4 regions of the Streptomyces sp. NPDC102283 genome follow, and region 1 is predicted to be linked to each of the others. Evidence: riboswitches for the same ligand, from Rfam matches in the RefSeq annotation. Region 1 holds a riboswitch; each other region holds the start of a gene.
What was found. A riboswitch is a leader RNA that binds a small molecule or an ion and turns the genes downstream of it on or off. The one in region 1 is predicted to bind cyclic di-AMP.
Positions count from the first base shown of each region.

Region 2: linked by a shared signal. The riboswitch ahead of ACIRJT_RS34410 (M23 family metallopeptidase) and the one ahead of ACIRJT_RS32890 (C40 family peptidase) in region 1 are both predicted to bind cyclic di-AMP.
Region 3: linked by a shared signal. The riboswitch ahead of ACIRJT_RS36110 (peptidoglycan DD-metalloendopeptidase family protein) and the one ahead of ACIRJT_RS32890 (C40 family peptidase) in region 1 are both predicted to bind cyclic di-AMP.
Region 4: linked by a shared signal. The riboswitch ahead of ACIRJT_RS02540 (NlpC/P60 family protein) and the one ahead of ACIRJT_RS32890 (C40 family peptidase) in region 1 are both predicted to bind cyclic di-AMP.

Region 1 is NZ_JBIWLQ010000023.1:9,107-16,305, forward strand. Features, by position in the region: gene ACIRJT_RS32880 (ATP-dependent Clp protease proteolytic subunit) at 1-473, shown strand, start outside; gene ACIRJT_RS32885 (hypothetical protein) at 511-816, shown strand; cyclic di-AMP (ydaO/yuaA leader) riboswitch at 1,170-1,355, shown strand; gene ACIRJT_RS32890 (C40 family peptidase) at 1,359-1,829, shown strand; gene ACIRJT_RS32895 (LysE family translocator) at 1,896-2,555, opposite strand; gene ACIRJT_RS32900 (LysR family transcriptional regulator) at 2,628-3,551, shown strand; gene ACIRJT_RS32905 (ATP-binding protein) at 3,566-3,997, opposite strand; gene ACIRJT_RS32910 (helix-turn-helix domain-containing protein) at 4,233-5,087, shown strand; gene ACIRJT_RS32915 (DUF397 domain-containing protein) at 5,097-5,348, shown strand; gene ACIRJT_RS32920 (8-amino-7-oxononanoate synthase) at 5,341-6,501, opposite strand; gene bioB (biotin synthase BioB) at 6,704-7,199, shown strand, end outside.
Region 2 is NZ_JBIWLQ010000025.1:7,259-14,457, forward strand. Features, by position in the region: gene ACIRJT_RS34395 (GNAT family N-acetyltransferase) at 1-1,466, opposite strand, end outside; gene ACIRJT_RS34400 (HPr family phosphocarrier protein) at 1,640-1,921, shown strand; gene ACIRJT_RS34405 (GntR family transcriptional regulator) at 2,081-2,788, opposite strand; gene ACIRJT_RS34410 (M23 family metallopeptidase) at 2,966-3,775, opposite strand; cyclic di-AMP (ydaO/yuaA leader) riboswitch at 3,789-3,955, opposite strand; gene ACIRJT_RS34415 (M16 family metallopeptidase) at 4,178-5,548, opposite strand; gene ACIRJT_RS34420 (M16 family metallopeptidase) at 5,575-6,957, opposite strand.
Region 3 is NZ_JBIWLQ010000028.1:52,686-59,884, forward strand. Features, by position in the region: gene ACIRJT_RS36095 (STM4012 family radical SAM protein) at 1-684, shown strand, start outside; gene ACIRJT_RS36100 (STM4011 family radical SAM protein) at 692-1,615, shown strand; gene ACIRJT_RS36105 (SGNH/GDSL hydrolase family protein) at 1,628-2,455, opposite strand; gene ACIRJT_RS36110 (peptidoglycan DD-metalloendopeptidase family protein) at 2,617-3,561, opposite strand; cyclic di-AMP (ydaO/yuaA leader) riboswitch at 3,566-3,724, opposite strand; gene ACIRJT_RS36115 (tyrosine-protein phosphatase) at 4,168-4,980, shown strand; gene ACIRJT_RS36120 (DUF6126 family protein) at 5,032-5,205, opposite strand; gene ACIRJT_RS36125 (helix-turn-helix domain-containing protein) at 5,271-5,879, opposite strand; gene ACIRJT_RS36130 (aspartate aminotransferase family protein) at 5,952-7,199, opposite strand, start outside.
Region 4 is NZ_JBIWLQ010000001.1:505,093-512,291, reverse strand. Features, by position in the region: gene pcrA (DNA helicase PcrA) at 1-2,383, opposite strand, end outside; cyclic di-AMP (ydaO/yuaA leader) riboswitch at 2,653-2,819, shown strand; gene ACIRJT_RS02540 (NlpC/P60 family protein) at 2,818-4,026, shown strand; gene ACIRJT_RS02535 (hypothetical protein) at 4,070-4,423, opposite strand; gene ACIRJT_RS02530 (NlpC/P60 family protein) at 4,694-5,770, shown strand; partial or broken gene ACIRJT_RS02525 (hypothetical protein) at 5,909-6,307, opposite strand; gene ACIRJT_RS02520 (GNAT family N-acetyltransferase) at 6,459-7,199, shown strand, end outside.

The DNA of each region.
Region 1 (7,199 bases):
TCGCCGCGAGCGATCTCATCGCCCAGTTCATGTATCTGGAGCACGCCGATCCCGACCGGCCCCTGTCGCTCTACATCAACTCCCCCGGCGGCACGTTCCAGGCGATGGCGGCGGTCTACGACACGATGCGATTCCTGACCTGCGAGGTGGAGACCTTCTGCCTGGGACAGGCGGGCTCCTACGCCGCGGCCCTGCTGGCCGCCGGGGCGAAGGGGCGCCGACATGCGCTGCCGGGCGCGCGGGTAGTCATTCAGCAGCCCGCGATGGAGGAGCCGATGCGGGGCCAGCCGTCCGACCTGGAGATTCACGCGCGCGAACTGGTGCGCACCCGCGAGATGTTCGCGGCCATGCTGGTCCGGGACACGGGCCGGACCGCGGAGCAGATCACCGCCGACATCGAGCGCGACACCATCCTCGACGCCGAGGCCGCCCTCGCCCACGGGCTGGTCGACCACGTCGTGGAGAGCCGCTGACTCTCCCGGTCGCCGTACGACGCGAGGTGAAACGCCGATGGAGCCACCCGATTTCCCACCGCTGCCCGCACTGACCCGGGCCGAGGGCGAGTTCGTCGACTGCTATCTGGCCGTGCTCGACCAGGTGGGCCGGATCAATCCGGCCCATGGCAGCGACACCTACAGCGCACTGCGGGCCGCCCAGGCCCTGGCCTCCCGGGCGGCGGCCCTGCGCGAAGCCCTGGCCCTGATGCACGAGCGCGGCGAGTCGCGGATCCACGCCGCCACCCTGGCGCGGGCCCTGCGCGTCCTGGACGGGGAGCGCAGGGCGGGCCGGGTCGCGATGCCGCCGCCCGTGAACTGACCGGCCCCGCGCACGGGGAGCGCCATACGGGAGCGGACCGGTCGGAGCCGCGCACGACACGCCCGGTCCCGGGACCGATTCGCCTCGCTCGTTCGGCGTAGGCGATCACCCGCACGAGCGACGGCTCAACTTGCGTTCGACGCACGGTCCGTACTCGAAAAGCACCCTTTCGTCGCTGGTACGAGGGTGTGCGCCCGGCTCGCGGGCGAGCGCGAATCCGACCTGTCCACCCGAATGGATCAGTGGTGAGGAGACTCACAAACCGCTGTTTCAGCTCGGAAATCCGGCACCGGGTGAGTCAAGATCCCTGGGACGACAAGCCCCCGCCACCGCGGCGGGGCGGTCCGGGCGGACGCCGAGTCCTGCCGCCGCCCGGATGACTGGTCGACAGGAGTGGATCGGCAGGAGTGGAGGACCCGAGCACAACGGGCCGACCGGGAGACCGGGAAGCCCTCGGGGTGAAGCCGCGTCAGCGGCCGGGCGACTTCGCCAGCCCGAACCCGACAGGTCATCCTTCACAGGCGGCTGACGAAGGGTTGCGCATGTCTGCGCAGGTTCATGTCCCGTCTCTGTTCGCCCGGGTCGGCACGGCCTCGGTACTCACCCTGGCCGTGACGTCCTCGATGCTGGCGCCCGGTCTGGTGAACGACGCCGAGGCCGCCACCCACTCGACGAAGGCGCTGAAGGTCGCCGCGTCGAAGAAGGGGGCTCCCTACAAGTACGGAGCGGCCGGTCCCAGCCGCTTCGACTGTTCGGGGCTGACGGTCTATTCGTTCAAGAAGGCCGGCAAGAAGCTTCCCCGCACGGCACAGCAGCAGTACAACAAGACCCGTCACATCGGGAAGTCGCAGCGCAAACGCGGTGACCTCGTCTTCTTCCATTCGGGGCGCAGCGTCTACCACGTGGGCATCTACGCCGGGGCCGGGAAGATCTGGCACTCCCCCAAATCGGGGGACGTGGTGAGACTGGCCAAGATCTGGTCCAAGAGCGTCTGGTACGGACGGGTCCGCTGACCCGCCGACCGGACGCTCTTCCCGTGCGGACGGCCCCGCCCGTCCCCGGGGCCGCCCGCGGCGCGCTCAGCGCAGCAGCGGGCCGGTGACCAGCGCCAGTCCCAGACCGGTGAGCGCCACCCCGCTGCCGCCCTCGATGGCGCGGGCGGTACGCGGGCGGCGCAGCCACCGGCCCAGCCGGTCCACGAGCAGGGCGACGGCCGGGAACCAGATCAGCGCCAGCACCACCACCAGGGCCGCGAGCAGCAGGGTCCTGGGCAGCGGCGGCTGACCGTGGGGCACGAACTGCGGCAGCAGGCTGAGGAAGAGGACCGGGGCCTTCGGGTTGAGCGCGTTGGTCAGGAACCCCTGGCGCAGCGCGCGTCCGAGCTCCCTGGGCGCGGGCCGCTCCGGCTCGCCCTCCCTCGTACCGGAGGGTGAGCCGGAGCTGTCCTGCGGGGGCCGGCGGCGGATCGCGTACAGCGCGCTGATCCCGAGGTAGAGCACGTACGCGCCGCCGAGCAGCTGGACGGTGCGGAAGAGCACCGGCATGGTCACCAGCACCGCGGCGAGTCCGGCGACCGCGAGCGCGGTGTGCACCAGCAGCCCTCCGGCGACGCCGAGCGCGGTGGCCAGGCCCGCGGTGCGCGAGGCCAGGGCGTTGCGTACGACGACGGTGAAGTCGGCGCCGGGCAGCGCGACCATCCCGGCGGCGACCCCGGTGAAGGCGATCAGTTGTGCGTCCATGGGTCCACCTTGGACCGGCGGAGCCATTAGCGTGTACTTGCAATCTTCTGGGTCTGCCTAAAGGAACGCTTCATGTACGACCCGACACGGCTCGCGGCGCTCGTGGCGGTCGCGGAGGCCGGATCGATCACCCGGGCCGCCGCCCGCCTGGGCTACACCGCGCCCGCGCTCTCCCAGCAGCTGGCCAAACTGGAGCGGGAGACCGGGGCGGTGCTGCTGGTGCGCCACCACCGTGGGGCGCGGCTGACGGCGGCGGGCGAGCTGCTGGCGGGCCGGGCCCGGCGGGTCCTGGACGAGCTGGACCAGGCGCGGCACGAGCTGGCGCGACTGGCCGGGCTCTCGGGCGGCAGGCTGCGCGTGGGGACGTTCACGACGGCCGGGATCCATCTGCTGCCGCCGGTCCTGAGCGCGTTCCGGCGGGCCCATCCGGAGGTCGAGCTGGCCGTCGCCGACTACGAACCGCCCGGCGGGATCGCGGCAGTGGTCGCGGGCGAGGTGGACCTCGCCCTGACCCACGCGTACGAACCGGCGGCGGCCGAGCCCCCGTCGGCGGGCGTCCTGGTCGAACCCCTGCTGGTCGAGGAGCTGGTGCTGGTCACCTCGGTGGGCCATCGGCTCTCCGAGGGCACCGGGCGGCTGCCGGTCGGCGAGCTGGCGGGGCGGCCGCTGATCAGCAGCGCGCCCTCCCATCCGCCCCGGCGCGGGGTCGAGAACGCGCTCGCCGAGGCCGGGGCGACGCCCGCCGTGGTCTGCGAGTCGCCCGGCTACGCGTTGGTGTGCGCGCTGGTCAGCGCGGGGCTCGGGGTGGCGGTGGTACCGGAGATGGTCGCCTCGATGGCGGCGGCCCCGCTGTCGGTCCGGCGGCTGGAGCCCGCTTCGTTCCGCCGGACCATCTCGGTCGTGCACCGGGGCGACCGGTCGACCGCCGCGGCGGCGACGCTGCTCGCGCTGTTGCGCGGCGGTTTCGGCCGCGGGAGCACGGTCCCGGCGCGGTGAGCTTCACCGCGGGGTCAGCCCTGGGCCGGGACGGCCCAGGGGAGGGCGATCCAGACCGTCTTGCCGCCCTCGGCGGTCGGGGTCACCTGGACCCGCCCACCGCGCTCCTTGGCCAGCGCCCGGATGATGACCATGCCGCGGCCGTTGTCCTGTCGTACGGCGGCGGGCAGCCGCTGGGGCCAGCGGGGGTGACTGTCCGTGACGCCGAGATACAGTTCCTCGTCGCGTTCGAGGCGCAGGTCCACGGTGAAGGTGGGCGACTGGCCGAACGTGTGCTGGACGGCGTTGGTGGCCAGCTCCGAGACGATCAGCCGGATGGTGTCGGCGAAGTCCGTGTCGTCGGGCAGGCCCCACTGGGCCAAGGTCCTGGCGACATGTCTGCGGGCCGATGAGACCGAGACCGGATCGGTCGGCAGCGTGACGGTTGCTTCCTGATGGTCTGCCATGGCGACGCCGTCCCTTTCCCGCCCTGGCCGACCGGCGGCCGGCCAGGATTGTGCTTCGCGCCAGATTGCCATTGATGCAGCTCCCTGTAACGGCGTTCGGCCAAGATATGCATATATCTGTCGCTCGAAGCGGTGAATTCGGGACCCGTACGGCGTGGACGGACGGCACACTGACCCCTCTGCGGGTCGGCTCCGGTGACGGACCGGCCCTTCGCGACAGCAGAAGGAGACCGGCATGCTGCACGGCCCCGTCGTCCGACGCCGCAAGCTCGGTGAGGAGCTGCGGAGTCTGCGCCACGCCTCCGGGCTGACCAGCCGGGACGCGGCGCGGCTGCTCGGCTGGCACCAGTCGAAGGTGAGCCGCATCGAGACGGGCGCGAGCGGGGTGACGCCCGCCGACGTCTCACGGCTTCTGGACGTCTACGCGGTGCGCGACACCCAGCTGCGTTCCCTGCTCGAAGTCCTCGCGGGGTCGGCGGGCGGCGGCGGTTCGGGCTGGTGGCACGCCTACCGGGGGCTGATCCCGCCGCAGTACCGCGATTTCATCAGCCTGGAGTCGCAGGCCAGTACGGTCCGGACGCTGGAGACCTCGGTGGTGCCGGGACTGCTCCAGACCGCGGGATACGCACGGGCCGTGACCCGCGCCTCGCTGGACGGGTTACCGACGGGCAGGCTCGACTCCCTGGTCGAGGTCCGGCTGACCCGCCAGCGGGTGCTGCGCGCGAGCCCTCCGCTGCGCTTCACCGCCGTGCTGGACGAGGCGGTGCTCCACCGTGAGGTGGGTGGGCCGGAGGTGATGAGGGACCAGCTGCACCACCTGACTCAGGTTGCTCAACTACCGCATGTGCAACTGCAGTTGCTGCCGTTCTCGGTCGGTGGACACGTCGGACTCACGGGCCCTTTCGTTATCTTCTCCTTTCCGAACATTTCTGATCTGGATGTGGTCGTTCTTGACCACTTGACGAGTAGCCTCTATCTGGAACGGAAAGAAGACCTTGACGCGTACAGCTCGGCCTTCCGTTCCTTGCAGGCGCACGCGCTGTCACCAGAACGCTCGCTGGACCTCATCACCGAGATCAGACGCAGCTAAGGGGCCGCCATGTCAGACCGTCCCGCACTGTCCGCCGCACCGCCGTCGTCCACAGCGCCGCCCGCGCCGCGGTGGCGGCGCAGCAGCCGCTCGACCGGGATGAACAACTGCGTGGAGACCGCCCTGTTGGGCGGCGCGCTCCTCGGCGTACGCGATTCCAAGGACGTGCACCGGCCTCCGCTGCGCTTCTCGGCAGCGGCCTGGAGCACGTTCGTGGACGGGCTCGGCCCGCACGGAGCCGAGCCACCGCGCTTCAACTGACCGGAGCGTCCGCCTGCCGGGGAGCGGTGGCGAGGACCGTGGCCACCGCGGTCGTGATCTGCTCCTCGGTCAGGTCGGCCCGCGCGGTCAGCCGCAGCCGCGAGACGCCGTCCGGTACCGACGGCGGGCGGAAGCAGCCCACCGCCATCCCGGCCGCGCGGCAGTCGGCCGCCCAGCGCACCGCCGCGTCCGCCGAGGGCGCCCGGACGGAGACGACGGCCGCGTCGGGCCGGACCGCCCTCAGCCCGGCGGCGGTGAGCCTGCCGTACAGCGAGATGGCCGCCTCCCGGGCGCGGGAAGCCCGTTCGGGCTCCCGGCGCAGCACCCCGAGGGCGCCGAGCGCGCCGCCGGCCGCCGCCGGGGCGAGTCCGGTGTCGAAGATGAACGTACGGGCCGTGTTGACCAGGTGGTCGATGACCCGGGCGGGCCCCAGGACCGCTCCGCCCTGGCTGCCCAGCGACTTCGACAACGTGAGCGTGGCCACGATCCCGTCGCCGCCCGCCAGCCCGGCCGCGGCGAGCGCGCCGCGACCGCCGTCGCCCAGCACGCCGAGGCCGTGGGCGTCGTCCACCAGCAGGGCGGCGTTGCCGGAGCGGCAGACTTCGGCCAGGGCGGAAAGCGGGGCGGCGTCGCCGTCGACGGAGAACACCGAGTCGGTGACCGCGAGGACCCGCCCGTCGTGCGCCCGCAGGGCCTTCTCGAACGCCTCCGGGTCGGCGTGGGGCACGACGGCGGTCTCGGCGCGGGAGAGCCGACAGCCATCCACGATCGAGGCGTGGTTGCCCGCGTCGGAGACGATGAGGGAGCCGCGCCCGGTCAGCGCGGTCAGCGCGGCGAGATTGGCCGCGTATCCGGAGGAGAGCACGAGGGCAGCCTCGAAACCGCAGAACGCGGCGAGCTCCTGTTCCAGCCGGGCGTGCAGGGCGGTGGAGCCGGTGACCAGGCGGGACCCCGTCGCCCCCGCCCCCCACCGACGGGCGGCGCCGACGGCGGCGGCGATGACCTCCGGGTGCCGGGTGAGGCCCAGGTAGTCGTTGCTCGCGAGGTCCAGCAGCTCCGGCTCGGAGCCGCGCGGACGCAGGGTCCGTACGAGTCCGGCGGCGGCCCGGCTGCGGGCCTCGGCGTCGATCCAGTCGAACGGGGCGAAGGACATGGGGCGGTCCCTTGGGTAGGCGGGCCCTCGGCGGGCGGCTCCGCGCGGACGGTCCGGTGCGGACGGTCCCTTTGTAGGCAGCCAACAGACCCTAACCGGGTGCGCAGCAGGTCAGGGTGTGGCAATACACACACCCTCGCCCGGGTCTCCTGTCTGGTTCCTCCTTGGCTGGAGGCGGTGCCGTACGCCAGGATCATCTTTCATGGACCTGCTGAACACGCTGGTGGACAAGGGGCTGCGGCGCGAACTGCCGACCCGCGAAGAAGCGCTCGCCGTACTGGCGACCTCCGACGACGAGCTGCTCGACGTGGTGGCGGCCGCCGGGAAGGTGCGCCGTCAGTGGTTCGGGCGGCGCGTCAAGCTCAACTATCTGGTCAACCTGAAGTCGGGGCTCTGCCCCGAGGACTGCTCCTACTGCTCGCAGCGGCTCGGTTCGAAGGCCGGGATCCTCAAGTACACCTGGCTGAAGCCGGACGAGGCGTCCAAGGCCGCCGCCGCCGGAGTGGCGGGCGGCGCCAAGCGGGTCTGCCTGGTCGCGAGCGGGCGCGGTCCGACGGACCGGGACGTCGACCGGGTCTCGAAGACCATCGAGGCGATCAAGGAGGAGAACGAGGGCGTCGAGGTGTGCGCCTGCCTCGGCCTCCTCTCCGACGGGCAGGCCGACCGGCTGCGTTCGGCGGGCGCCGACGCGTACAACC
Region 2 (7,199 bases), on a different contig from region 1:
GTGTCGACCCGGATGACGCCGGCCTGGCGCATCAGCGCGGAGACCGTGGCGTCGGGGATGCGGCTGACCGGGACGGCGTGGCCGGGCGGGGTGGAGCCGCTGTGCCGGGCCCCCTTGACCACGACCACGGGCTTCACGGCGGCGGTGCGGCGGGCGAGGCGGGTGAACTTGCGGGGGTTGCCGAGCGATTCGAGGTAGAGCAGGGCGACGTCGGTGTCCGGGTCCTCGAAGGAGTACTGGAGGAAGTCGTTGCCGGAGACGTCGGCCCGGTTGCCCGCCGAGATGAAGGAGGACAGGCCAGCGCCGCGCCGGTGGAGGCCGGAGAGCAGGGCGATGCCGATCGCGCCGGACTGGGTGAACAGGCCGATCCGGCCGCGGGCGGGCGACTCGGGGGCGAGCGAGGCGTTCAGCCGGACGGACTCTGCGGTGTTGATGATGCCGAAGGCGTTCGGGCCGATGATCCGCATGCCGTACGAGCGGGCCTGGCGGACCAGCTCGCGCTGGAGTTCGCGGCCCTCGGCGCCCCGCTCGGCGTATCCGGCGGAGAGGACGACCAGCCCCTGGACGCCGTGTTCCCCGCAGTCGGCGACGGCCTCGGGGACCCGGTGGGCGGGGACGGCGATGACCGCGAGGTCGACCTGCTCGTCGATCTCGCCGAGCGAGCGGTGGGCGGGGACGCCGTCGAGGGTGGTCATGCCCTCGTCGAAGGCGCGGTTCACCGCGTACGTGCGGCCGGTGTAGCCGGAGGAGAGGAGGTTGCGCAGGACGGTGCGGCCCACTCCGCCGGGGGTGCGCCCGGTGCCGATGACCGCGACGGAGCCGGGGGCGAGCAGGCGCTGCACCGAGCGGGCCTCGGCGCGCTGTTCGCGGCCGCGCTGGACGGCGAGGGACTTCTCGGTGGGTTCGAGGTCGAGGGTGAGGTGGACGGAGCCGTCCTCGAAGCTGCGGCGCTGGGTGTAGCCGCCGTCCCGGAACACCTTGATCATCTTGTTGTTGGCGGGGAGCACCTCGGCGGCGAAGCGCCGGATGCCGCGCTCGCGGGCGACCGCGGCGATGTGTTCGAGCAGGGCCGAGGCGACGCCCCGGCCCTGGTGGGCGTCCTGGACGAGGAAGGCGACCTCGGCCTCGTCCGCGGGGGCGGAGGCGGGGCGGCCCTGGTCGTTGATGCGGTCGTAGCGGACCGTTCCGATGAACTCGCCGCCGATCGTGACGGCCAGCCCCACCCGGTCGACGTAGTCGTGATGGGTGAAGCGGTGCACGTCCCGGTCGGATAGGCGCGGATACGGGGCGAAGAACCGGTAGTACTTCGACTCGTCGGACACCTGCTCGTAGAAGCTGACCAGTCGCTCGGCGTCGTCCGTGGTGATCGGTCTGATGCGCGCGGTGCCCCCGTCGCGGAGCACCACGTCCGCCTCCCAGTGGTCGGGGTACGCGTGGTGCGGACTCTGCTCCGGCGTGGGCTCCATGGGCAAAGCCTACGGCGGGGATCCCGGTCGCGGAGGGATCGGTGCCGGGGCAGTCCGAGGGGGGCCCGGACCCGGGCCGCTGGAGTACAGGACCGGACAGGAGGCCGGGCACAGCACCACGCACTGCATGAGAGACTGGTCTAGACAACCGTTGATATGTGAAGGGCAGAACCATGGCTGAGCGCCGCGTAAACGTCGGTTGGGCCGAGGGCCTGCACGCCCGCCCCGCTTCCATCTTCGTCCGTGCCGCCACGGCTTCCGGCGTCCCCGTGACGATCGCCAAGTCCGACGGCAACCCGGTGAACGCCGCCTCCATGCTCGCCGTGCTCGGTCTGGGCGCGCAGGGCGGCGAGGAGATCGTGCTCGCGTCCGACGCGGACGACGCCGAGGCCGCTCTGGACCGGCTCGCGAAGCTGGTCGCCGAGGGCCTGGAAGAACTCCCCGAGACCGTCTGACCCGACGCGAACCGGCCCGTCCGGATTCGACAGGTACGAGAGCCGTGAACCCTTCGAGGGATCACGGCTCTTTCGTTTTCGGGAAAGAGCCGCGCATCGACAATGCGGGCAGCACAAACAATGCCCCGCAATTACTTCTCCGTGTCTACGGCTCTTCTGTTAATGGCGGACGCCCGCAGTGTTTACGTCATGTTGCGAAGTGCTCACGCGGGGAACGGGCGCGGTGCGCCGCCCCGGCGGGTACGGGCGGCGCAGCCGGTGGGCCCCGATGGCGCGTTCCGCGTGCTGGGCGGTCAGCGCCCTCGCCCGCTCCGCGTCGCCGCGCGCCACGGCGTCCACGATCGCGCCGCGCTCGGCCCAGGAGTCGACCGGACGGGCCGACTGCTCGACCGCGTACATCCAGGCGATCTTGTGGCGGAGCTGGGTGAGCAGCGCGATGAGTCCGGGGCTGCCGGACGCCTGGGCGAGGGTCTCGTGGAACCAGCCGCCCAGCGAGCGCAGATCCTCGCCCTCGCCCCTGCGGGCCCGCTCCTGACCCAGCCTGACCAGGCCCCGGAGCACCTTCAGGTGGGCTTCCGTGCGACGCTGGGCCGCGCGGGCCGCGCCCAGCGGCTCCAGGAGCGTCCGCACCTCCAGGAGATCGGCCGCCTCCTGCGCGGTGGGCTCGGCGACGCAGGCGCCGGCGTGCCTGCGGGTGACGACGAAGCCCTCGGACTCCAGCGTGCGCAGGGCCTCGCGGACCGGGACGCGGGAGACCCCGTAGCGGCGTGCCAGCAACTCCTCGGTGAGTCGGCCGCCTCGCTCGTGGACACCGGAGACGATGTCGTCACGGATTGCCGTGCATACCGAATGCGCGGGAATGCGCATGTCCGAACCTCCGCCTTGATCCCCGCGAAACGCGGCCGCCCGACGTCTGTTCCGTGACTCTATTGCAATCCTTCGGAATTTCCGATGGCAGACCAAAATCCATGGATATCCGCGGGCCAGGATCGCCGAAGGCCCCGACGTGTGCCGGGGCCTTCGGGCGGGGTCGCGCGGTGCGGGTCAGACGTTCAGACCGTGGGAGCGGAGGTAGCCGACGGGGTCCATGTCGGAGCCGTAGTCGGGGCTGGTGCGGGCCTCGAAGTGCAGGTGCGGGCCGGTGGAGTTGCCGGTGGAGCCGGAGAGGCCGATCTGCTGGCCGGAGGAGACGCTCTGGCCTACGGAGACACCGATCGAGGAGAGGTGGCCGTACTGGGTGTACGTGCCGTCCGTCATCCGGAGCACGATGTTGTTGCCGTACGCGCCGCCCCAGCCGGCCTCGACGACCGTGCCGGCGCCGACGGCGACGACGGAGCTGCCGGAGGCTGCCTGGAAGTCCACGCCGGAGTGGCTGCCGGAGGACCAGAGCGCACCGCCGGTGTTGTAGCCGGTGGTGACGTGGGAGCCGGCGACCGGGAGGTGGAAGGCGTTCAGGCGGGCGCGCTCGGCGGCGCGGGCGGCACGGGCCTTCTCCTCGCGGACCTCCTTGGCGCGGGCCTCGGCCTTGCGTTCGGCCTCCGCCTTCGCCTTGGCCTTGGCGGCCTTCTCGCGGGCCTCCGCGGCGGCCTTCGCCTTCGCGATCGCGTCGGCCTGCTGCTTCTGGGCGTGGGCCTGCGCGTCTATCTGCTCGGCGAGGGTGGCGTCGAGGGCGACGGCCTGGGCGAGGCCGGTGTCGGCGACCTTGGCGGGCTCGGTGTCCGCGGCGAGGGCCGGGGAGGCGAGCGAGCCGAGGACTCCGGTGGTGGCCAGAGCCGCGATGCCGGCGGCCTGGGCGCTCCGGCGCGTGAGACGGCTCGGGGCACGGTGCTTCCCGGTGGCACGGGTGAACGCCATGGAGGGGCTGGTCCTTTCCTTCCTTCTCGCCTACCGGGTTAGCTGACGGGTTCGGAGCAGGAAGGTCTCCTACGGATCCCCGCGCCGGTTCGCGGCACGGGCCTCCGATTCACCCCAGGGACTGCGTGGGTCCCCGGCTCCCCAGGCTCGCGCCTGACGGGGACTCGGCGATGACTGCCCGGCGCCGCGGCTGCGGCATACGGGTGACGGACAGCCGAGCCGACGCTAGGCGGGGCGACTTCCCATCGCCAAACGGACCAGGGGATTTGTCGCACATCCCACAGGGCAGACAGGCAACCTCTCCCCCAAAAGGGACGTCATGGACTAATCGGATAAAAAGGGAGAACCCCGACGAACGTGCGTCCGTCGGGGTCCTGTTCACGGCGATGCGCCGCAGGTACGTCAGCCGGTGACGACGGACACCTCTCCGATGCCGAGGGCCTTCACGGGCTCCTCGATCTGCGCGGCGTCCCCCACGAGGACCGTGACCAGCCGGTCGACCGGGAAGGCGCTGACCACGGCGGCGGTCGCCTCCACGGTGCCCGTCTCGGCGAGCCGGGCGTAGAGGTGGGCCTGGTAGTCGTCGGGGAGGTGCTGCTCGACCTGGTCGGCCAGCGTGCTCGCGACGGAGGCGGCGGTCTCGAACTTCAGCGGGGCGACGCCCACCAGGTTCTGTACGGCCGTCTCGCGTTCGGCGTCGGTCAGCCCCTCGGCGGCCAGCGTCCGCAGGACCTTCCAGAGGTCGTCCAGCGCCGGTCCGGTGGACTCCGTGTCCACCGAGCCGCTGATCGCGAGCATGGCCGCGCCGCCCGAGTCGGGGCCGCTGGAGCGCAGCACCTGGGCGAAGGCCCGCACCCCGTAGGTGTAGCCCTTCTCCTCGCGCAGCACCCGGTCCAGCCGGGAGGTGAGGGTGCCGCCCAGGCAGTACGTGCCGAGCACCTGGGCGGGCCACACGCGCTCGTGCCGGTCGGCGCCGATCCGGCCGATCAGCAGCTGGGTCTGGACCGCGCCGGGCCGGTCCACGATGACCACGCGGCCGGTGTCGTTCGCGGTGATGGGCGGTACCGGGCGAGCCTGGCCCGCGTTGCCCGACCAGTCGCCGAGGGTCTCCGCCAGCAGCGCGTCCAGGTCGATGCCGGTCAGGTCGCCGACGATCACGGCCGTCGCGGTGGAGGGGCGGACGTGGGCGTCGAAGAAGGCGCGCACGGCGCTCTCGTCGATCCGCCGGACCGTCTCCTCGGTGCCCAGGCGCGGGCGGGACATCCGGGCGGCGGCCGGGAACAGCTCCTTGGAGAGCTGCTTGGCGGCGCGCCGGGACGGGTTGGCCTGCTCGTGCGGGATCTCGTCGAGGCGGTTGCCGACGAGGCGCTCGATCTCGCTCCCGTCGAAGGCCGGGGCCCGCAGCGCCTCGGCGACCAGCCCGAGGGCCTTGGCCAGCCGGGAGACCGGGACCTCCAGGGAGACCCGGACGCCGGGGTGGTCGGCGTGCGCGTCGAGCGTGGCGCCGCAGCGCTCCAGCTCGGCGGCGTACTCCTCGGCGCTGTGCTTGTCGGTGCCCTCGGAGAGCGCCCGCGACATGATCGTGGCCACGCCGTCCAGGCCCTCGGGCTCTGCCTCCAGCGGCGCGTCCAGGAAGATCTCCACCGCGACGACCTGCTGGCCGGGTCGGTGGCAGCGCAGCACGGTCAGCCCGTTGGGCAGGGCGCCGCGCTCGGGCGCCGGGAAGGCCCAGGGGCGGGCCGTGCCGGGCGTGGGCTGCGGGTGGTACTCCATGGCTACTCCAGTCACGGCGGCGTCGCTCACTTGTCCGCCCCCTCGTGCGCGTCGGTGCCCTCGGTGCCTGTCGCGGCCTCGTCGGACCCGTCGGCCTCGTCGGCCGGCTCGATGGGCTCGTACACCAGCACCGCCCGGTTGTCGGGGCGCAGGGCCGCCTCGGCCGCCGCGCGCACCTCCTCCGCGGTGACGTCCAGGACGCGGCCGACGGCGCTCAGGGCGAGCTGCGGGTCGCCGAACAGGACCGCGTAACGGCACAGTTCGTCGGCGCGGCCGGCGACCGTGCCGAGCCGGTCCAGCCACTCGCGCTCCAACTGCGCCTGGGCCCGCTCCATTTCCTCGGGGGTGGGCCCCTCGGCGGCGAACCGGGCCAGCTCCTCGTCGACCGCGGCCTCGATCGTCTCCACCTCGACACCGCCGGACGTCTTCACGTCCAGCCAGCCCAGCGAGGGCGCGCCGGCGAGCCGCAGCAGCCCGAAACCGGCCGCCACCGCCGTACGGTCGCGGCGGACCAGGCGGTTGTGCAGCCGGGAGGACTCGCCGCCGCCCAGCACGGTGAGCGCCAGGTCGGCGGCGTCGCAGGCGCGGGTTCCGTCGTGGGGGAGGCGGTAGGCGGCCATCAGGGCGCGGGCCGGCACCTCCTCGTGGACCACTTCGCGCAGCTGCTCCCCGATGATGCCGGGGAGCGTCCCGTCGCGCGGCGGCCGCTTGCCGTCGTGGGAGGGGATGGAGCCGAAGTACTTCTCGATCCAGGCGAGGGTCTGCTCGGGGTCGATGTCGCCGACCACCGAGATCACCGCGTTGTTGGGCGCGTAGTACGTACGGAAGAACGCGCGGGCGTCCTCCAGCGTGGCCGCGTCCAGGTCGGCCATGGAGCCGATCGGGGTGTGGTGGTACGGGTGGCCCTCGGGGTAGGAGAGGGCGGTCAGCTTCTCGAACGCGGTGCCGTAGGGCACGTTGTCGTAACGCTGGCGGCGTTCGTTCTTGACGACGTCGCGCTGGTTCTCCATGGACTCCTCGTCGAGCGCGGCGAGGAGGGAGCCCATCCGGTCGGCTTCCAGCCAGAGCGCCAGCTCCACCTGGTGGGTGGGCATGGTCTCGAAGTAGTTGGTCCGCTCGAAGCTGGTCGTCCCGTTGAGCGAGCCGCCGGCCCCCTGGACGAGCTCGAAGTGGCCGTTCCCCTTGACCTGGCCCGAACCCTGGAACATCAGGTGCTCGAAAAGGTGAGCCAGACCGGTGCGTCCCTTGACCTCGTGGCGCGAGCCGACGTCGTACCAGAGGCAGACCGCGGCGACCGGGGTCAGATGGTCCTCGGAGAGCACCACACGCAGGCCGTTGGCCAGGCGGTGCTCGGTCGCTGTCAAGCCGCCGGAGCCGGCCTGTGCGGTGGCCGTGTGACCCATGGGCATGTACGTCCCTTCGATCGCGATACTGGACTTCCTGCCAGACCTGCCACTCTAAGCAAGCGCACCGGCACCTGGCGAAGTTCCCGTTCCTCGGATGTTTCCGTCGATGGTGTCGCGGACGCTCTCCGGGCGGGCCCCTCGACCCGCTTCGGACGGGTCGAGGTCGGCGTTGTCAGTCCGGCGGTCCACAATGGACCGCGTCAGTAGCTCGTGTTGTACCGAACAAGCTCAGGTTGTCCGAACAG
Region 3 (7,199 bases), on a different contig from region 1:
CGGCCGGAGGAGTTGTATCTCTATCCGCTGTACGTCCGCCCGCTCACCGGTCTGCACCGCCCGGGTGCGGCGGCCGGCGCCGGGGCGGAGGCCCTGGAGCAGGCCGCCTGGGACGAGCAGCGGCTGCGGCTGTACGCGGCGGGACGGGACCATCTGCTGGCACAGGGCTACGAGCAGGTGTCGATGCGGATGTTCCGGCGGACCGATGCCCCGCGGGAGCAGGAGGGTCCCGAGGACTACGCCTGCCAGACCGACGGCATGATCGGCCTGGGCTGCGGGGCCCGGTCGTACACGGGCGCCCTGCACTACTCCTTCGACTACGCGGTGGACATGCGGGAGATCCGGTCGATCATCGACCGCTTCACCGTTGCCGAGGACTTCTCCCGGGCCGAGGTCGGCCGGTACGTCGACGCGGACGAGGCACGTCGACGGCATCTGCTGCAGTCGCTGCTCCAGGCCGCGGGGCTGCCGGTGGCGGACTACCGGGCGCGGTTCGGCACGGACCCGGGCGCGGACTTCCCGGCCGAGCTGGCGGGGTTCGCGGCCCGGGGCTGGCTGGACGCGTCGGCGCCGGACGGTCTGCTGAGGCTGTCCCCGTCGGGCCTCGCCCACTCCGACGCGCTGGGTCCCGCGCTGTTCTCCCCCGGGGTGCGGGCCGCGATGGCCGCGTACGAGCGGAAGTGACGGGGCCGTGGACCTGACGATTCTCTACCGGGGCCCGCTCGCCTCCTGCGACTACGACTGTCCGTACTGCCCGTTCGCCAAGCGGCGGGACAGCCGCGCACAGCTCACGGCGGACCGGGAGGCGCTGGAGCGGTTCACCGGCTGGGCCGCGGAGCGGACCGGTGACCGGCTGTCCGTGCTGTTCACCCCGTGGGGCGAGGGCCTGGTGCGCTCCTGGTACCGGCGGGCGCTGACCGATCTTTCGCGGCTGTCGCACATCGGACGGGTGGCGATCCAGACGAACCTGAGCTGCCGCACCGACTGGCTGGCGGACGCCGATCCGGAGCGGATCGCGCTCTGGTGCACGTACCACCCGGGCCAGACACCGTACGAGCGGTTCCTGGGCAGGTGCCGGGAGCTGTCCGCGAGGGGAATCCGCTACAGCGTCGGCGTGGTGGGCTTCGACGCCCATCTGGAGGAGGCGCGGCGGTTGCGGGCGGCGCTGCCGCAGGAGGTCTATCTCTGGGTGAACGCCGCCGAGGGGCACACCTACACCGACGAGGAGGCGGCGCGGTGGACGGAGCTGGATCCGCTGTTCCCCTACAGCCGTGATCCGCACCGTTCGGCGGGGCTGCCCTGCCGGACGGGCGAGTCGGTGATCTCGGTGGACGGTGACGGCACGGTGCGCCGCTGTCACTTCGTCAAGGCGGAGCTGGGGAATCTCTACGACGGCAGCTACCGCCGGGCGCTCGGCCCGCGGGCCTGTCCGCTCGCCGTGTGCGACTGCCACATCGGCTATGTGCATCTGGAGTCGCTGCCGCTGTACGACGTGTTCGCGGGCGGTGTCCTGGAGCGGATACCGGCAGGGCGCCTCCTGGACGGGGGCACGCCGCCGGACGGGCTCGTGGTGCCGAGCCCGTCCCGGCGTGCGCTTCCCCTGCTGGGGCCCTGACCGTCCCGTCGGCTACAGCGGCAGAAGGTCCGGGCGCTTCGCCGCGACGTGGTCGCCGGAGGACTCTCCGCGCAGTCGTCGGCCGATCCAGGGCACGAGGTATTCGCGGGCCCACTGGATGTTGTCGCGCCGTGCGTCGAAGGGCCGGCGCTGGACCTGCGGGGGCCAGGGCTGGTCGGGGTCGGCGGGCACGTCGTGGCCCAGGACCTGGGCGGCGCGCAGCGCGACGCGGGTGTGGCCCTCGGGCGACAGGTGCAGCCGGTCGTTGTCCCACGCTCGCCGGTCCTGCACGGAACGCAGCGACCACAGGTCCAGCACGGGGCAGTGGTAGCGGTCGGCGATGGCCCGCAGGTGGACGTTGTACGTGGCGATCTTGCCGCGCATGTGGCGCAGCACCGGAACGCCCCGGGTGTCGAAGCCGGTGGTGACCATGACCGTGCCGACGGCGTTGCTCAGGTCGGCGACCGCCCGCTCGAAGCGCTCGGCGAGGTCGTCGGGGTCGGTGCCGGGCCGGATGATGTCGTTGCCGCCCGCGCAGAAGCTGACCAGGTCGGGGGCCAGTTCCTTGGCGCGCGGGATCTGCTCCTCGACGATCTGGTCGAGGAGACGTCCTCGTACGGCGAGATTGGCGTAGCGGAAGTCCCCGTGCGGGGAGTCCTCGGGGCCGGCCACCGCGTCGGGGGCCGGGAGCCGGTCGGCGAGGAGTACCGCGAAGCGGTCCGCCCAGCCGAGATACGTCCCGTCGGGGCCGGGGTCGCCGACGCCCTCGGTGAAACTGTCGCCAATCGCCGCGTACGACCCGATGGTGTGCTGCTGGTTGTTTCTCGAATCGTCTGCCACAAGCACTTATCCTGCATCGTGCGATGTGACCTACGCGACCGTAATACGGGGTTGACGGGTGGTGAGATAGACCACCCGGTCAGTTTTTGGTAAAGCCGGAATAAGTGGAGGGGCGGTGCGCCGCCGCGCACCGCCCCTCGATCACTCCTCGCCGTGTCCGGTCAGACGGAGACGCCGTGCTGGCGCAGGTACGCGATCGGGTCGACGTCCGAGCCGTAGCTCGGGCCGGTGCGGACCTCGAAGTGCAGGTGCGGGCCGGTGGAGTTGCCGGTGGAGCCGGAGAGACCGATCTGCTGGCCGCCGGTGACGGTCTGGCCGACGGAGACGTTGAGCGAGGACTGGTGGGCGTACTGGGAGTACATGCCGTCCTCGTGCTGGATGACGACCTCGTTGCCGTAGGAGCCGCTGTTGCCGGCCGAGACCACGGTGCCCGGGCCGATGGCGAGTACGGGGGTGCCGGAGGCGGCCTGGAAGTCCGAGCCGGTGTGGTAGCCGCTGGACCAGCTGGCGCCGGAAGCCCGGTACTGGGTGGTGACGTTGGCACTGGCCAGCGGGGCGGACCAGCCGGAGCCGGTGGCCTCGGAGGAGCCGGTCCGCGACGGGCTGCCGGAGCCCTCGGAGTCGTCGGCGGAGACGGTGTCCGCCTTCGGGGCCTCCTTCGGGGCGGCCTTCGGCGCCGGTTCGGCCTTCTTCGGCGCCGCGGACTTCTCGGCCGGGGCGGAGCCCTTGGCGCCGAGGGTCAGCTTCATGCCCGGGTGGATCAGGCCGGGGTTCTCGCCGACGGTGGAGCGGTTGTCCTGGTACAGCTTCTCCCACCCGCCCTTGAGCTGGTGCTCGGCCGCGATCTTCGCCAGGTAGTCGCCGGAGACGACGGCGTACGTCTTCGGGGCGGCGTTCGACGCGGTGGGGGCGGCGGCCGGGGCGGTGTGCGCGGCGGCGACCGAGGCGGCGGCGGGCTTCACGGCCGGGGCGGCCTGGTCCGCGGCGCTCGCCACGGTGGCGCCGATGAGCGGCAGGACGAGTGCGGCGCCGCCGGTCCCTGCGACGAGGACGCCGCGGGAGATCGGGCCGGACTTCGAACGACGGTGCTTACCCTTTGCGGGCATGGGATGGTCCTCTCCGGCGCCTGCGAGGTGAGCTGTCGGGTTCGGGCTGGAGATGCCCTGTCGCGTTGCGGCGACTTCACCCCGAGCCGGTCCGGATCGCTCCGGATCGGCGGCTTACCTGGTTCCCCCGCTCCTGCCACGCGTTTGTGGGTGGGTGCGAATTCCGGGCGGCGGCAGGATTAGGCGGTCCGTCCGGATTGCGGCGACCGTAAACGAGTCAGGACGAGCGGAACAAGCCATCGGTTGCCCGCCGGAATCATCGATTCAATATCGCTCCGGAATTCCCGTCACACTCCGTGGATTACGGATCTTGGATTTCCGTGCGGGCAACGGGAATACCCCGGGGCGCGCTCACCACGGACCGTCACGGATATGATCCCGCTCACCTCCGGAATCCCATCTCCCCCATTAGCGGGGCATGTTCTGCGAAATGCACCAATACGGACATGCGGTCTGCCTCGCTTCTGACGCCAGGTCAGACCGGTCGCCTCGACACCCGCACCGGGGCGCGCGACCGTGATGATTTTCCGTCTAATCGATGTCGTATCGTCACGGGAGCGCCCTCGCCGGCGAGCCGCGCCGACGCCAGAGACCCCAGGAGTGACCGTGACGCAGCAGGTGCCGCAGGTCCCGCCGACAGAGACCGTGCTGACCGGAGTCCGCAACTTCCGCGACGTGGGCGGGCTCCCCACCGCGGACGGGCGGCGCACCGCCTTCGGGCGGCTCTACCGGAGCGGCCACCTGGCCCACGCCACCGCCGAGGACGCGGCCTTCCTCGGCGGGCTCGGGCTGCACACGATCTTCGACTTCCGCCACTCCGCCGACCACCGGCTCGACGGGTACGACATCGAGCTGGCCGGTGTCCGCAATGTCAGCATTCCGCTCTCGGACCCGGCCGACGGCGCGGAGTTCTGGCGGCTGGTGAGCGACGGAAACATCGAGCAGTTGCGCTCGGTCCTCGCGAACGGCAAGGGCGCCGACCGCATGATCCGGATGTATCGCGCGACGATCGAGGAGCGCACCGCCGAGCACAGCCGGGTGCTGCACTCCCTGGCCGAGGACAGCGTCCCCGCCCTGATGCACTGCGCGGCGGGGAAGGACCGGGCCGGTCTCTCGATCGCGGTCGCCCTGCTGGCGGTCGGCGTCGAGCCGGAGGCGATCGAGGAGGACTACCTCAAGTCCGACGACCTCCACCGCCGCTACGCCGTGAAGCGCTCCGAGGCGTCCGGCACCGGGATGTCGCCCGAGGTGCTGGAGCTGCTGGACCCGCTCTTCGGGGCGCGGCCCGCCTACCTCGCGGCGGCCTTCGCGACCATCGAGGAGAACTGGGGAACGACGGACCGCTACCTCTCGGAGGGACTGAAGGTCTCCCCCGAGACCCGGGAGCGGCTGCGTGAGCGCCTGCTCGACCAGGGCTGACCCGAACGGCGAGCGATCCGTCCGGGGCGGGCGGTCGTCCGTCCGACCGCGTCACTTGCTCCCGGCCACCACGAAGAGCAGGTAGAGGAAGCCCGCGATGACGTGGCCGGCCACCAGGTAGGCGAAGAGGCGGATGACAACACCGCGCGGCATCCGCTTCTCCTGCGGGTCCTCGTTCGGGCGGCGGCCGGGGCCCAGCGGGTCGTAGTGCTCGGAATCGGACATGACGGTCCTCTCTGTCGGCCTCGCGGCCGGTGGAGCGAAGGATGGAGCCGGCCGGGGCAGCCGGTTCAGCGCGCGTGGAGGGCGTTGCCGAGGCACAGCTCGGCGGCGGGGCTCTGCAGCAGGGAGTGGACGAAGAGCAGCTCCGCGCCGCAGCGGTCGACGGCCGCGATCCGGTGCGGGGTGAGCGAGTCGAAGTGGGCGCTGTCGCCGGGTTCGAGGTCGTGGACGGTGTCGCCGAGGCCGATCCGCAGCCGCCCCTCCAGGACGTACAGCCACTCCTCGCCGGGATGGACCCGGACCAGGTCGCCCTGGGCCCCGTACGGAACGCGCACCCGCAGCGCCTGCATCGCGCGGCCGGACCCACCGGCCTGCCGGTACATCCAGCCGTCGGCCTCCGCCCCCTCGAAGCCTCCGCCGCGGACGATCGCGTCCCGTTCGGGCGGCTGCTCGCCGAGCAGCTCGGAGACCGTCGTACCGTAGATACGGGCGAGCCCCAGCAGCATCGGCAGCGAGGGCTGCCTGCGGCCGGTCTCCAGCCGCGAGAGATGTGCCGGGGAGAGTCCGGCCCGGCCGGCGGCGGTCTCCAGGGTGAGACCGCGGTCACGACGCAGGTCGCGCAGTCGGGGTGCGACGCCGGGAAGCTCGTCCGGCACCCCTTCGTCCGCAGGGTTCATGCCTCCATTGGGCCAGGATCTTTCCTCTGAGGCAAATAACTTACCTCAGAGGCAATTCCCGCCCCGGACCGGTCAGCGGTTGGCCACGGCCTGTTTGACCAGCGTCCGGCCGAAGTCCCACATCAGCCCGCCGCCGCTGTGCGCGTCGTCCATGACGGACGTGAAGGCCGTCATGAAGCGGTCCACCTCCGCCTCCCCGATGACCAGCGGCGGGATCAGCTTGATCACTTCCAGGTGGTCGCCGGAGACCTGGGTGAGGATGCGGTGCTTCCGGAGCAGCGGCACCACGACCATCTGGGCGAAGAGGCCCTTGCGGGCCGCCTGGAGCATGGTCCAGCGGCTGCGGAGCTTGAGCGAGGCGGGCCGGCCGAACTCGATGCCGATCATCAGCCCGCGCCCGCGGACCTCGTGCAGCAGCTCGTAACGGTCCACCAGGGCCGCCAGCCGCTCACGCAGCAGGTCGCCGGTGCGCCGGGCGTTGGCGACGGTCTCCTCGTCCTCCATCACCGTCAGGACGGCGAGCCCGGCCGCCATCGCCTGGGCGTTGGAGCCGAAGCTCGCGGAGTGGACGAGGACCCGGTCCATCGAGGAGTAGACCTTGCGGAAGATCCAGTCCTTGCCGAGGGTCGCGCCGACGGGCACATAGCCGCCGGAGAGCGCCTTGGCGACGCACACCAGATCGGGCTCCACCCCCTCCTCGTGCTGGTAGGCGTAGAAGTCCCCGGTCCGGCCGAGACCCGTCTGCACCTCGTCGACGATCAGGAGAGCCCTGTGCCGGTGCAGCAGCTCCTGCGCCTCGCGCAGATAGCCGGGCGGCGCGGCGTGCACGCCCTTCCCCTGGATCGGCTCCACGACCAGGGCCGCGACGTCGCCCCGCTTCAGCTCGCGGCGCAGCGCTTCCAGGTCGCCGAGCGGCACGGCCGTGTCCGGCAGCAGGGGCGCGAAGCCGTCGCGGAAGCCGCTCTCCCCGTTGACCGAGAGGGAGCCGGTGGTGAGTCCGTGGAAGGCGTGGTCGCAGTAGAGGACCCGGGGCCTCCCGGTGGCGTAGCGGGCGAATTTCAGCGCCGTCTCGACCGCTTCGGTGCCGCTGTTCCCGAAGAAGACGCGGTCCAGGTGCGGGCTGTGGGTCAGCAGCTTCTCGGCGAGCAGTCCGGGCAGCGGCTGGCAGTCGAAGCGGGTGAGGTCGGCGAGTTGCGCGTCCAGGACGTCGTGCAGGGCCCGGCGGACGACGGGATGGTGGCGGCCGAGGCCCATGACGCCGAACCCGGCGAGCATGTCGAGGTAGTCGTTGCCCTCCGCGTCCCAGAAGTACGCGCCCTC
Region 4 (7,199 bases), on a different contig from region 1:
AGTCGACCGTCGCCTTGGCCTGGTCGCCGAAGCCCTCGACGGCCGTCACCGTGCCGAGCCCGAACTGGTCGTGCGTGACCCGGTCCCCGGCCACCAGGGTGACCGTCGGCTTCTCCGCGCCGCCTCGCCGGGTCGCGAAGCCCGAGGGGCCGGAGCGGGAGCGGGAGGAGGACAGCGAGGACGTGATGCCGGAGGTGGGCCCGGCGGGGGCGGCCATCGGGCCCTTGCGCCGCCAGTCCAGATGCGCTTCCGGGATCTCCTCCAGGAACCGCGAGGGCGGGTTGTACGAGGGCTGGCCCCAGGCGCTGCGCATCGCGGCCCGGGTCAGATAGAGCCGTTCGCGGGCGCGGGTGATGCCGACGTACGCGAGGCGGCGCTCCTCCTCCAGCTCCTTGGTCTGGCCGAGGGCCCGCATGTGCGGGAAGACGCCGTCCTCCATGCCGGTGAGGAAGACGACCGGGAACTCCAGGCCCTTCGCCGTGTGCAGGGTCATCAGTGTGATGACGCCGGAGCCGTCCTCGTCCTCGTCGGGGATCTGGTCGGAGTCGGCGACGAGCGCGACCTTCTCCAGGAACTCCGCGAGCGTGCCCGCGCCTTCCTCGTCGCCGCGCTCCTGCTCGAATTCGAGGGCGACGGCGGCCAGTTCCTGGAGGTTCTCGATGCGGGTCTCGTCCTGCGGGTCGGTGGAGGCCTGGAGCTCGGCGAGATAGCCCGTGCGCTCCAGGACCGCCTCCAGCACGACGGCGGGCCCGGCGCCGGACTCGACGATCGTGCGGAGCTCCTCCATCAGCGTGTTGAAGCGCTTGACGGCGTTGGACGAGCGGGCGGCCATGCCGTACGCCTCGTCGACGCGGCGCAGCGCCTGCGGGAAGGAGATCTTCTCGCGCATCGACAGGGCGTCGATCATCGCTTCGGCGCGGTCGCCGATGCCGCGCTTGGGGACGTTGAGGATGCGGCGCAGCGGGACGGTGTCCTCGGGGTTGGCGAGGACCCGGAGGTAGGCCAGGACGTCGCGGACCTCCTTGCGCTCGTAGAAGCGCACACCGCCGACGACCTTGTAGGGCAGGCCGACGCGGATGAAGATCTCTTCGAAGACGCGGGACTGGGCGTTGGTCCGGTAGAAGACGGCGACGTCGCCCGCCTTGGCGTCGCCCGCGTCGGTGAGCCGGTCGATCTCGTCGGCGACGAACTGCGCCTCGTCGTGCTCGGTGTCGGCGACGTAGCCGGTGATGCGGGCGCCGCTGCCGGCGTTGGTCCAGAGGTTCTTGGGGCGGCGGCTCTCGTTGCGCTCGATGACGGCGTTGGCGGCGGAGAGGATCGTCTGTGTGGAGCGGTAGTTCTGCTCCAGCAGGATCGTCGTGGCGCTCGGGTAGTCCTCCTCGAACTGGAGGATGTTGCGGATGGTCGCGCCCCGGAAGGCGTAGATCGACTGGTCCGCGTCGCCCACCACGCACAGCTCGGCGGGTGCGTCGGCCTCCCCGGCCGGGCCGACCAGCTCCCGTACCAGGGTGTACTGGGCGTGGTTGGTGTCCTGGTACTCGTCGACGAGGACGTGGCGGAAGCGGCGGCGGTAGTGCTCGGCGACGTCCGGGAAGGCCTGGAGCAGGTGGACCGTCGTCATGATGATGTCGTCGAAGTCCAGGGCGTTGGCCTCGCGCAGGCGGGCCTGGTAGAGCGCGTACGCCTGGGCCAGGGTCTTCTCGAAACCGTCCGCGGCCTGCCCGGCGAAGGTCTCCTCGTCGATGAGCTCGTTCTTGAGGTTGGAGACCTTGGCGGTGAAGGACTTCGGCGGGAACTGCTTCGGGTCCAGGTCGAGGTCGCGGCAGACCAGGGCCATCAGGCGCTTGGAGTCGGCGGCGTCGTAGATCGAGAACGACGAGGTGAAGCCGAGCTTCTTCGACTCGCGGCGCAGGATGCGGACGCACGCGCTGTGGAAGGTCATGACCCACATGGCGTTGGCGCGGGGGCCGACGAGCTGCTCGACGCGCTCCTTCATCTCGCCCGCGGCCTTGTTGGTGAAGGTGATCGCGAGGATCTGCCCGGGATGCGTCCCGCGCTCGGCCAGCAGATGGGCGATGCGGTGGGTGAGGACCCGGGTCTTGCCGGAGCCGGCCCCGGCGACGATGAGCAGCGGGGACCCGGCGTGCACGACGGCGGCGCGCTGCTCGGTGTTCAGCCCGTCGAGCAGCGCGGCGGGGTCGATCGCCGGGCGGGGGTGACCGTCCCGGTAATACCCGTCCCGGGGCGGCGGAGGCGCGTCGTAGACGCCCTCGAAGAGTCCCTCCGGCACCGCTTCGGGCGCGTGGTCCTCGGGGGGCGGCGGGGGGCCGTCCTCCGCGGACTGGAGGCCGGTCAGGAAACTGTCGTCAAAGAGGCTGCTCATCGCCTCCCGAGTCTAGGCGGCCGGACCGACAACCTTCGGCCGAAGGCGAGAAGGGGCCGCTCGCACCACGCCGCCACCCGTACGCACGGAGACCGGACGTCGACGTTCCGTGAAGGATCGCCCGGTCGGAAGGGGTGCCGGAGCCCTGAACCGGAAAGGTCACGAAAATGTATCGGGCATATCGCTCATCGTCCTTCCCAGCGGTGGGGCCGGTTGGCTAGCGTGCTCGGTCAGGTGGCCCGTACCTCCCTGAGGCGAACCACGCCTGACGGGCGCCTCTGCCGAATCCGTCCTGCCGCCCTGGCGGTTCGGAACCGGGGACCCACACGCGACACCGGGGTGAATCGGTCCGTGCCCTCGCAGCCGGACCGTAGGACAGCCTTCCGTTCCGTCCGAACCCGACAGCTAACCCGGTAGGCGGTCCACGGAAGGAGATGCCGGTCTTGGCATCGCACCGCAAGCCGCGCACGAAGGTGCGCACCACCACCCCCGCCGTCGGGCTGACGACGGTCGCGCTGGCCTCCGTGACGCTGCTCTCCACGCAGAGCGCCACGGCCGCGCCCGCGGAGCCGAAGCCCGGCATCGAGGAAGTCCAGAAGAAGGTCGACGCCCTGTACCGGCAGGCGGGCACCGCGACCCAGGAGTACAACCGGGCCAAGGCAGCCTCCGCGTCCCAGCGGACGAAGGTCGACACGCTGCTCTCCGACGTGGCGAAGCGGACCGAGAAGATCAACGAGGCGCGTCGGGCGCTGGGCTCCTACGCGGCGGCCCAGTACCGCAGTGGCGGCATCACGCCCATGGCGACGTTCTTCCTGGCGGAGAACCCGCAGGGGTACTTCGACCAGAGCCGGATGATGGACCGGGCGACGGAGCGGCAGCAGAAGGCCGTCAGCGATTTCCGTACGCAGCAGGCCTCGGCGGCGAAGAAGCGCGCGGAGGCGGTGAAGAGCCTGGAGACCCTCACCGAGACGCAGGCCACGCTCGCCTCCAGCAAGAAGGACGTGCAGACCAGGCTCACCGAGGCCCGGGGCCTGCTGTCGAGGCTGACCGCCGAGGAGAAGGCGCGGCTGGCGGAGCTGGAGCGCAGACAGGAGGCCGAGGCGAAGGAGAAGGCGGCGAAGCTGGCCGCCCGGCAGGCCGCCGAGGCGAAGGAGAGGGCCGAGGCCGAGGAGAAGGCCCGCGAGGAGGCCGCGAAGGAGTCCGGCGGCGGCTCGGGCACGGGTTCCGGTTCCGGTACGGGCACGGACCCCGGCTCCGGTAACGGTACGGGCACCGGTACGGGCACCGGCTACGCCGCCAAGGCGGAGAAGGTGCTCGCCTTCGCCCGCGCACAGATCGGGAAGCCGTACGTGTGGGGCGCGTCGGGCCCTTCCAGTTACGACTGCTCGGGACTGACGCAGGCGGCGTGGCGGGAGGCGGGCGTGACCCTGCCCCGGACCACCTGGGACCAGGTGGAGGTCGGGACCCGGGTCGCCACGTCCGACCTGAAGCCGGGGGACCTGGTCTTCTTCTACGACGACATCAGCCACGTCGGCATCTACAAGGGCGACGGGATGATGATCCACGCCCCGAAGCCGGGTGCGAACGTGCGCGAGGAGTCGATCTACTCCATGCCGATCTACGGGAGCGTGCGCCCGGCGTAGTACGCGTCGGGGACGGCTTCTCGGCGGCCGCCCCCGGAAAGCCTCAGGTCCAGACCGTGGCGATGAAGATGTTGGCGGCCGTCAGCCCGCCGACGGCGGCGAACGCCCCCTTGTCCACCGTCTCGTCGTCCCGCTTGACGTAGACGAGGGCGAGGATCACGACCAGCAGCGCGAGCTTGATGCCGATCTTGACGTTGTTCACGGTCTGGTCGTCGGCCTGGTTGAGTCCGACCAGGGCGATGCCGGTGACGAGCATGGTCAGCGCGCCGTGCAGCATGGCGGGGGTGAAGCGGGCGGTGCCCGCTCCCATGGCCTTCATCTGCGTCAGGAAGCCGCCCAGCAGGGAGGCGATGCCGATGATGTGCAGGGCGACGAAGACATTGATGAGTACGTCCATGGCTCCGGAGCCTAACCATGGCCAAGGTTTTACCTTTCAGTGAGGCAAGCCTTCCTTATGTGCCCCCTTGTGTGCCTCCTCGTGCACCTCCTCAGGAATTGACCGCGTTGCCCAGGTGTGCGGGAGTATCGGTGATCAACCATGGCCGGTGAAACGTCACATCAGGGCAATAGCAGTCATGGCGACTCTTTTCCCCGCACCAGGATTAGCGTCCTTCACGGACCCTCCGGTATCCCCCGGCGGGCAGCCGACAGGAAGGATGCCACCCCCGTGGCAGCGCACCGCAGGTCAACCCACCGAAAACCCAAGCAGCGCCCGCTCACCGGCTCTGCTGCCCGCACCGCCGCCACCCTGGCGCTCGCCGGGGCCGCCACCGCCGGCTCGGTCACCGGAGCGGGCGCGGCCCCCGCCGAACCGGCCCCCACCGCCGCGCAGGTCCGGGTGAAGGTCGACCGGCTCTACCACGACGCCGAGGTCGCCACCGAGAAGTACAACGGGGCGAAGGAGGAGGCGGCCGCCGCCACCCGCGCCGTCGACTCCCTGACCGACGAGGCAGCCCGCCGCACCGCCCGCCTCAACACCGCCCGGCACGCCCTCGGTTCACTGGCCACCGCGCAGTACCGCAGCGGCACCCTGGACCCGACCCTGCGACTGGCGCTCTCCTCCGACCCCGACGCCTTTCTGCAACGCGCCTCCTACCTCGACCGGGTGGGCGACCGGCAGAGCGGCCTGCTGCACGGCATCCGGCGGCAGGTCTCCCGGATCACCCGCGTCAAGGCCCGCGCCGACCAGGAGACCGAACGCCTCGCCGCCCGGCGCGCCGAGCTGCGCGAACACCGCACCGCGATCCGCGCCAAACTGGCCGACGCCCGCAGGCTGCTGGACACCCTGACCGCCGACGAGCGCGCCGCGTACGAACGCGCCGCCGACGCCCGGCACGGCGGCGGCCCGGACCACGCCGACCGCGCCGCCAACCGCGTCCCGGTCGCCGCGCCCAACTCCCGCGCCGCCCGGGCCATCGCCTTCGCAAACGGCGCGATCGGCAAGCCGTACGTCTGGGGCGCGACGGGCCCGAACGCCTTCGACTGCTCGGGCCTGACCCAGGCGGCCTGGAAGGCGGCGGGCGTGAGCCTGCCGCGCACCACCTACACCCAGATCAACGCCGGAGCCCGGGTCCCCCGCTCCGAACTGGCCCCCGGCGACCTGGTGTTCTTCTACTCCGGGATCAGCCATGTCGGCCTCTACATCGGCGGCGGCCAAATGATTCACGCCCCGCGCCCCGGAGCGCCGGTCCGCATCGCGCCCGTCGATCAGATGCCTTTCGCCGGAGCGACCCGGGTGGCATAGTCCGCCGCGCAGGTTCGGGTGCCGAGTGGAGATGTCGCCCTCCGGGTGACTTGTCATCAACGTGACGTACGAATGGCCCGGCTGGGTATCCGCTCGGCACAGCGCCGGGACGCTGTACCCATACGTCCACGTGACGCGCTACAAGCGCCGTTCGTACACCGTCACTCGTCGTCCGAGAACCTGCCGGTCCGCCACCGCCGTGAAGGACGCCCGCAGCACCGACACCTTCGCCTCGTCCCGCGCCGCCGACACCGGCCGGGCCACGTTGGGTGCATCCGTGACCAGCAAGACCCGTCGCTGTGACGAGAGGTCGGTTCTTATCCTGCCGGGGCCGGCCTCCAGGCCCTTCAACGTCCCCGATGCCGCGGCGCTCTCGGCCAGAGCGATGTCCCGCAGGCCGGCGAAATCGTCGGGTGAGACCAGCGCCGCATCACGTCGTGCTGCCGGTATGAAAAGCACCGCGTCTCCGGCCTTCTTCAAGCGCCTCACGTCCGCCGCTACTGCCAGGACATCATCAACACGACTCGCCGGAGAACGGACTGTTCACCCGGACAAGGCCCCGACAGAGAACCTGGACAACACACAGAAGCCCCAGGTAATACAGAAGCCCCAGGTAATACGGACACCGGCCGACAACTGACATCGGCACCCGCAGCCGGTCCCGATCCCCCACCGAAGGAACTCCCGTATGACGTCGATGGCGAACGCCGTCCAGGACTACGCCCGGGCGCTCGCGCTGCGCTCCCCGGACCACTACCGGGTGGGACCGTTCACCGTCCGGCACAATCCGGGCTGGGAGCTGAAGTACGCCAACTACGCCATCCCCGACCGGGGCGCGGAACCCACGGCGGACGATGTGACGGCCCTGGTCGACGCGTTCGGGAAGCACGAACGGCTTCCCCGTCTGGAGTTCCTGCCGGCCTGGGCCCCGGCCGTCGAACCGGCCCTGCTGGCCGCCGGTTTCACCGTGGAGAACCGCGCCCCGCTGCTCGCCTGCGGCCGCGAGGACCTCCGGCCGCCGAAGCCGGTCGACGGTCTGAGCGTCGACACACCGTCCACCGAGGCGGAGTTCACCGAGGCCGCCCGCGTCCAGCACCACGGCTTCGGCGGCGAGGGCGAGCCCGAGCAGGGAACGACCGACTGGCTGCGGGCGGCGGCCTCCGGCGACGGGGTCGCCGCACTGGCCGTCCTCGACGGTACGCCGGCCGGGGCGGGCGGCTGCTCGGCCGCGATCGACGGCCTGAGCGAGCTGGCCGGACTCGCCGTCGCCGCCCGCTGCCGCCGCCGGGGTGTGGGCGCCGCGCTCTCCGCCTGGCTGACGGAACGGGCCTTCGACCAGGGGTGCCGGGCGGTCTGGCTGGAGCCGGGCGACCCCGACGTCGAGCGGGTCTACGCGGGCATCGGCTACCGCCGGATCGGCGAGAAGGTC